DNA from 2 places in the Microbacterium sp. CH-015 genome. Region 1 is predicted to be linked to the other one. Evidence: predicted binding sites of a transcription regulator. Region 1 holds the regulator's gene; the other holds the start of a gene.
The links. The regulator LexA, encoded in region 1, represses DNA repair genes until DNA is damaged. The targets are predictions, from matches to a motif close to TCGAACANNTGTTCGA.

Region 1 (3,910 bases):
GGGCGAGCGTGTAGTCCACCCCGCGCGTGCCGGACACGTACGATGCGCCGGTCGCACGGGTCAGCAGCGGATACATGGAGTAGGTCGGGGCGAACCCGAACGCGGTGCGTCCCGGGCCGGCGAACGCCTGCAGCAGGTGCTGCAGCACCTCGTTGGAACCATTGGCCGCCCAGATCTGATCGGGGGCGAGACCGTGACCGAGGTAATCGGCGAAGCCCTCGCGCAGCGCGGTGAACTCGCGGTCCGGGTAGCGGTTGACCTCGCGCAGCGCGCGCGCGATGCCGTCGAGGATGTCGTCGGCGACCTCCTCTGGGACGGGGTGGGTGTTCTCGTTGACGTTCAGCGCGACCGGCAGCGGCGCCTGCGGCGCACCGTATGGCGTGAGACCGCGGAGGTCGGGACGGAGGAGGTTCTCCAGCGAGGAGGGGAGGTCTTCGAGACGGGCGCTCACCCTGACCATCGTAGAGGGCGGGTCAGCGTGCGGCGCTGTACTCCAGCGGGATCGCGATGGTCTCGCCGGCGTCGAGGCTGCCCGACGGCAGGGCGTTCAGCCGCATGATCGCATCGACGACGTCGCGCGGGTCCGCCTGCGGCGCGACGCTCTCGGCGATCGACCACAAGGTGTCGCCGGGCATGACGGTGACCTTCTCGAATGCGGCGCCTGCGCCGCTGTCGGACGTGGCGAGTGCGCCACCGCCGGAGATGATCGCGATGCTGAGGGCGACGATCGCCGGCACCGATGCGAGGAAGGCCAGGACCCGGCGACCGCGACGCGTCAGCCGCAGTCGCGTCGCGGGTGCGGCGCCGAGCACGGCGCGGCGGGGCGAAGCGCCGAGGATGTCGATCGTGGTCATGGGTTCCTCCTCAAGGACGGATGCCTGCGGATGTTAGAGATTCGCACCCGGCTCTCGGCCGGGAGAGTCGGATGCGAATCTCTGTACCGAAGCTATCTTCGATATAATCTGATTGTCAAGCCCTTCCCGGATCGGAGATGGATCGAACGCGACACGCGTGGCGCTGCGAGCGGAGACCTCCGGAACCGGATACGGTTTCGACAAGATGACCCCATCACCAACCTCCGACATTCGAAGGCGACGCCTTCCGGAGGCCGCGATCGAAGGAGCGCGCGACATGGCCGACAAGCCCCAGACCCGCCGACGCAAGAGCCTGAGCGACAAGCAGCTGAAGATCCTCGAGGTGATCCAGGCCTCCATCGCGCGGCACGGCTATCCGCCCAGCATGCGCGAGATCGGTGACGCCGTCGGACTGAAGTCGCTCTCCAGCGTCACCCACCAGCTGAATCAGCTCGAGCTGAGCGGCTACCTGCGCCGCGACGCCGGCAAGACGCGCGCGATGGAGGTCCTCATCGACCTGCCGGGCTCGGCAGCCGAGAACCCCGCCGACATGACGCCGGCCCTCGGCGACGCGGCGCTCGTACCGCTCGTCGGACGCATCGCCGCCGGCGTCCCCATCACCGCCGACCAGCAGGTCGAGGAGATCTTCCCGCTTCCCCGCCAGCTCGTGGGCAAGGGCGACCTGTTCATGCTGAAGGTCAGCGGCGACTCGATGATCGACGCGGCCATCTGCGACGGCGACTGGGTCGTGGTGCGTTCGCAGCCGAACGCCGACAACGGCGACATCGTCGCCGCCATGCTCGACGGCGAGGCGACCGTGAAGACCTTCCGCCAGCGCGACGGTCACACCTGGCTCCTCCCCCGCAACAGCGCGTTCGAGCCGATCCTCGGCGACGACGCCGTCGTGCTCGGCAAGGTCGTCGCCGTGCTCCGCGCCGTCTGAGTCACCCGTCGAGGTTGAGGTCCGGAGCACTCCGCCTGCCGCGGGCCGTGCGCGCGCCACAATGTCGCCATGACCGACAGCCCCGAACTCGCCGCGCGCCTGGCCGAACTCGAAGCCGAGAACGCGCAGCTGCGTGCGGCATCCGGCGTCGCCGCCGCACCTGCCGCGCGTCCGTCCCGCGGCCGCTGGCGCGCCGCCGTCTCGGCCCTGTGCATCGTGATCGCCGCCATCCTCGTCCCGGTGTCGATCGCCACCGCCTGGCGCTGACACTGCTCAAGCAGCCGGCCGCTGCGGGCCTGGAGAACCTCGTCCACGGCGCGGTGACCCGGGTCGTGACCTCCGACGCGTTCGCCGACGTGTGGGCGACGGCGACGCGCGCCGGCCACCGAGCCCTCACCGCACCTCGTGCTCGTCGTCTCCCTCATCGTGTGGTGGCTCGTCGAGGTGCTGCAGCGACGCCCGGAGGACGTCGCAGCCGCCGCGTGGTGAGACTCAGCCGATGGGCTGCAACTCGCCGCGCACCCGGTCCGCGGCTGTCACGAGGTTCCGCAGCGACGCCACCGTCTCGTCGTACCCCCGCGTCTTCAGGCCGCAGTCGGGGTTGACCCACACCTGTCGCAGCGGCAGTTCAGCGGCGGCGCGACGCAGCAGGGACTCGATCTCCGCGCTGCTCGGCACGCGCGGAGAGTGGATGTCGTAGACGCCGGGACCGATGCCCGCCGCGAAGCCCGACGCGGCGATGTCGCCGATCACCTCACCACGGCTGCGCGCCGCCTCGATCGACGTGACGTCGGCATCCAGCGCGGCGATCGCCTCGATGACGACACCGAACTCCGAGTAGCAGAGATGAGTGTGGATCTGCGTCGGCGCTGCCGCCCCCGCCGTCGCGATGCGGAAGGCGCGTACCGACCAGTCGAGGTACGACGCCTGATCGGCGCGGCGCAGCGGCAGCAGCTCGCGGAGGGCGGGCTCGTCGACCTGGATGATCCGGATGCCGGCGTCTTCGAGGTCCGCGATCTCATCCCGAAGGGCGAGCGCGACCTGGTTCGCCGTGTCGGCGAGCGGCTGGTCGTCGCGGACGAATGACCACGCCAGGATCGTGACGGGGCCGGTCAGCATCCCCTTGACGTGCTTGTCCGACAGGGACTGCGCGAAGCGCGCCCAGTCGACCGTGATCGGCGCCGGCCGTGCGACGTCGCCCCACAGGATCGACGGGCGCGTGGCCCGCGACCCGTATGACTGCACCCAGCCGTGCTGCGTCACGGCGAAGCCGTCGAGGTGCTCGGCGAAGTACTGCACCATGTCGTTGCGCTCCGCCTCGCCGTGCACGAGCACGTCCAGCCCGAGGTCCTCCTGCAGCGCGACCACCCGCGCGATCTCGTCACGCAGGAACTGCGCGTACTCGACAGCGGTGAGCTCGCCGCGGCCGTGCGCGGCGCGGGCGCGGCGGATGTCGCCCGTCTGCGGGAAGGAGCCGATCGTCGTGGTCGGCAGGACGGGAAGTCCCAGCGACTGCTGCGCGGCGGCCCGCAGCTCGAGGTCGCCGCGCTCCGCGTCGGCAGGCGTCAGCGCGGCGGCACGGCTCCGCACCGCCCCGTCCCGCACGCCCGGCGCGCTGCGACGGTCAGCGAGCGCGGCCGCGGCGTCGGCGATGTCGGCCGCGATCGCCGCGGGCCCATCGGTGAGTCCACGGGCGAGCGTGACGACCTGCGCGACCTTCTGGTCGGCGAACGCGAGCCAGGATGCCAGACGCGCATCCAGCGCGGTCTCGTCGGCGACGTCGTGCGGCACGTGCTGCAGCGATGTGGACGTCCCGGCCGCGACGCCCGCCGCGCCGAGACCGGCCAGCGAGGCCAGGCGCTCGGCTGCGGCACCCAGGTCGCCGCGCCAGATGTTGCGACCGTCGATCACACCGCCGACGAGCATCTTGCCCGCCAGCCCCGGTACCGCCGTCGGGACGCCACCGCGGTGCAGGTCGATCGCGAGCGCCTCGACCGGCGCTGCGCCGAGCGCGCGCCATGCCTCAGGTGTGAGCGGACCGTAGCCGGCGGCGACGAGGATGGCGGGGCGCTCCGTCGCCGCCCCGAGCACGGCGTAGGCGCGCGCGGCCACG
Region 2 (3,910 bases), on a different contig from region 1:
GTTCACCGTCGGGGCAGTCTGCCTGCGTGGTCTCGGCGGTGACGATAGGCGGTAGCGAATCGCGGTAGACCATGCAGTTGGCGACGATTCTGCCCTTCACGACGGCCACGGACGTCGCTTCGAGGTCGAGGTCGAGGTCATCTTCCAGGCCCTCGTTCAACGCCGAAGCGAATCCCTCACCGACGGGACTCCAGCTCGCGTGTGTCCACTCGTAGACGTCTGCGTTGGCGGCGCGCACATCCGCCCAGCCCGCGCTCGCCCCACTCTGGACGGCTGGATGCGGGCGGAGGCTTCTCCGCGCCGCCACGTCGATGTGGGCGGGCGGGACGATCTGAATCGTGCGGGCGCCGGCCACGCATCCTGAACGCGGGGTCCACTGCGATCTCGAACCAGTAGCGGTCGCCGTCGACGCGAGAGGTCCAGATCATGCCGACGGCGACGGGTGCGCCTGCCTCGGTAGCGAGCACCGAGCGCGTGTTCTCGTCGCGCCAGCCGTCGGCGCGTAGCGGGATGGCTCGCATCCAGTCGGGCGCGGCGTCGATCACCCCTTGCGACAACGGCTCGAAGTCCATCGATCCAACTTGCCACACCGGATCCGCGCGCGTCGCCGGTGAGAACCGCACGATGGCGAAAGGGCTGGGTCAGAAGGCCGGGTGATCGGCCGGATCCATGGGCGCGTCGAAGTAGCGCGCCCAGGCGGGTCTGCCCGCGGCGCCGGCGAGCACCGGGGGTGAATCGGTTCGGTATCTTCGCCCGGTCGGTGAGATGAACTCGATCGACCCGCCGCCGCGCTGCACTACCTGCCACGGCGATGCGTGCTTCAGCGTGTGATGACGGCGGCAGAGGACTTCGAGGTTCCCTGCGCAGGTTGGGCCACCGTCTTCGAAGGGGATCGTGTGGTCGATGTCGCTGCGACGGGCTGTGCGGCGGCATCCGGGCCATCGGCATCGCTGATCGCGGGCGCCGATCAGGCGCCGCAGCCGCTTGGATGGCCGGTAGGTGTCGAGGCGGAGCGGCTCATGCGTGACGGGATGGATCATGATCCGCTGCCAGCAGGGTGCGGTGGCGGCGAGCGCGCGGGCCGTCTCTGCATCGATCGGCGCCTCGCCGTCGAGCAGCGCGGGCTCGTCGTCGAGGCTCGCGAGGGTCAGGAGGGGGATCGTCACCTGCACCGTCGCGCGGATGGCGGACAGGCCGGCGTCGCCATCCAGCGCCGGGCACCCCGTGAGAAGCAGGTCGCACATGATGTCGGCACGACGCTGGTCGAGCGTCCGCTCGTCGGGCTCGTCGCGCTCATCTGGCTCGTCCGACTTGTCGGCCTCAACCGACTCATCCGACTCGTCGGCCTCCGCGTCCTCATCCGCGCGCGGCTCGTCGAGATCCCCCTGCGCGATCCCCATGGACGTCAGACGGTCGAAGATGCCATGGATGACGGCCGTGGCGCCGTCGAGGAGCAGCCGGGACAGGCCGTCGTCGAGGTCGAACATGCGCACGCGTCGCTCGGCGAGCGCGCGTCGGTGTGACTCATCGACGGTCTCGGGTTGCAGACGGGCTGCGACAACGCGGGCGAAGTGACGAGTCGCGGGCGCGGTGTCACGCTCCGCCACCTCGAGAACCAGCCGCTCGTACTCCTCCCGATGCTCCGGATCGAGCGCGCGCCCGCCGTCGATGATCGCCGACGCGTGGCGTTCGTCGATGCGTCCCTCGCGTAACGCGTCGAGCGTGGTCGGGTACGTCGTGACCAGCGCACTGCCGTCGCCGAGCCAGGTCGAGACCGTCCGCTCACCGACGCGGAGTGCCGCCGCGAGTTCGGCCATGACCTCACGCAGCGGGATCGTGTCGCCGATCTCACGATTCGGGCGTGCCGCCTGGCGTTGTGCAACGCGCATCGCGACCAGATCGAGCGCCTCGGCGCACAACTCTGCACGTTCGGCCTGCAGGCGCGACATATCCGCACGATTCGTCTCGGCGCGCCCCACGAGCCGAGACAACTCCGCCCAGTGCGGATCGATGAGCGGCGCAACGGATGAACGGCCGAGCGCATGGTCCGGCATCCCCGCGTCGGGCGCGTCGAACTCCACCGGCCGGCGAGGCGGCTCGGGCTGTTCGGGAAAGGGAATGGGCATGGCACTCCTGACGTCGATCATTCAACGTCCGGTAGCACTGCCGGCTCATCCTTGCGACTGCCTGAATGGGGGCTGCCGCCACAACCAGTATAGAACGCGCATGCGATCAATACAAGAGGAAGGCTGAGAATTATCGTACTGATCGACGAAGCGTGAGGGGGCAACGAGACCGCCTCAGCCGCGACATCTCGTGGGACGACGGTGCCCGAACCGGTGCGTGCGCCGCGCACGGGTGGTGGACGTAGCGGATACGTAGTCACCCGCGTACCGACGGGCGAGGCGGTGAGCGAGAAGTGGTCCGACGTGCGCGGCACCTATGCAGAACTCCTCGCCGAGATCGGCAGTGCCACGCCTGAACTCGGCATGCCGACGGCGAGGGAGTGGTGCGGCGGAGTCGATTTTCTCGACGTCGTCGACAACGAACTCGGTGCCTACCTCGAGGCAGACCGATTGCCCGCACTGCGAGCGGTCGGCGAGATGCTCGACCTGGGTGAGGTGCGTGCGGCGATCGTCCACGGAGACTTCGGCCCGCACAACATCGGCTGGCGCGATGGAGTGGCCGTCTCGGTCTTCGATTGGGATCACTCGGCGCTGGATGATCCTGCCATCGACATCGCGCCGCTCATCGGCATCTACGGTGCCAGGCACGTGGCCGATATCGCTCCCGCCGATCTGCTTCAGCGTGCGATGCGGCATCGCGCGACGCTCCCGCTGCAGGTCGCCGCCGCCGCCCACCGGGTGGGCGACGCTGCGCTGCGGGACCACGCGGTGAGCAACTTCCGCTCGAGGCTCGCAGCAGGCACGCTGCACGATCCCGCGGGCTCGCGGCCCCTCGCGTGAGCGGCCGGCTCGCGGCCCCTCGCGTGACCCGACCGGCCTCGGCGCGGCATCCGTTCGTAGACTGGCGGGATGCAGCCGCTCACCGAAGACCAGGTGCGTGCCGCGCTGGTGAACGCCACAGCTGACGAGCTCGAGCGCGTCGCGGTGCCGATGTCGTTCATGCTGGCCGACTGGGATCACCTCGATTTCTTGGCGTGGCCCGATCCGCAGACCCGCGGCCGGGGGTACATCGTCGTGGAGCGCGAGGGGGCGGCGACAGGGATCGTCGTGCGCGCGGCATCCGGCGGCCGTTCACGCGCGGCGCTCTGCAACCTCTGCCACACCATGCAGCCGGGAAACCAGGTCGTGCTGTTCACGGCGCATCGCGCGGGGGATGCCGGGGCGCGCGGAGACAGCGTCGGCACCTACATCTGCGCCGATCTCGGCTGCCACGAGAACGTCCGGCTCGCCGCGCCGCTGGCGCCCAGCGAGGTGCGCGCCAACGTCGATCGACGGATCGACGGCACGCGCCACCGCGTCGAAGCCTTCGTCGACAGGGTCGTCTCGGGCGGCTGATGCGCCGCCGGTTTTCGCACGGCCCGCGGCCGGGTAAGATGGTTGATCGCGCCTCCGGTCGACTGAAAAAGCCGGTCGGGTGCGCACTTGGCAGGTTACCCAAGCGGCCAAAGGGATCTGACTGTAAATCAGCCGTCTTCGACTTCGGGGGTTCGAATCCCTCACCTGCCACCGAACGAATACCACGAAGGGCCCCGCACACGCGGGGCCCTTCGTGGTTCAGACGCCCTGTGGACAAGCCCGCGCCGGACGGTCGCGCCATGTCAGGATGGGTCCTACCAGGACCGACTGGGGGCGCACCGCCCGGCGAAGGGAACGACATGACCGAACCGATCACCTCTCCGGAGTCGAACAAGGTGCTGCGCGCATCGATCTGGGTCGCGATCGGC

Region 2: ACPYN4_RS08320 (HNH endonuclease signature motif containing protein) is a predicted target of LexA. The motif match lies at 2,217-2,232, and genes of this name have one in related genera.

Annotation. Positions count from the first base shown of each region.
Region 1 covers NZ_JBNAFJ010000001.1:546,432-550,341, reverse strand. The annotation lists gene ACPYN4_RS02560 (histidinol-phosphate transaminase) at 1-460, opposite strand, end outside; gene ACPYN4_RS02555 (LysM peptidoglycan-binding domain-containing protein) at 474-854, opposite strand; gene lexA (transcriptional repressor LexA) at 1,132-1,797, shown strand; gene ACPYN4_RS02545 (hypothetical protein) at 1,867-2,064, shown strand; gene metE (5-methyltetrahydropteroyltriglutamate--homocysteine S-methyltransferase) at 2,290-3,910, opposite strand, start outside.
Region 2 covers NZ_JBNAFJ010000004.1:95,877-99,786, reverse strand. The annotation lists gene ACPYN4_RS08330 (hypothetical protein) at 1-355, opposite strand, end outside; gene ACPYN4_RS08325 (hypothetical protein) at 427-657, shown strand; gene ACPYN4_RS08320 (HNH endonuclease signature motif containing protein) at 642-2,126, opposite strand; gene ACPYN4_RS08315 (phosphotransferase) at 2,328-2,966, shown strand; gene ACPYN4_RS08310 (FBP domain-containing protein) at 3,036-3,521, shown strand; tRNA gene ACPYN4_RS08305 (tRNA-Tyr) at 3,611-3,692, shown strand; gene ACPYN4_RS08300 (hypothetical protein) at 3,842-3,910, shown strand, end outside.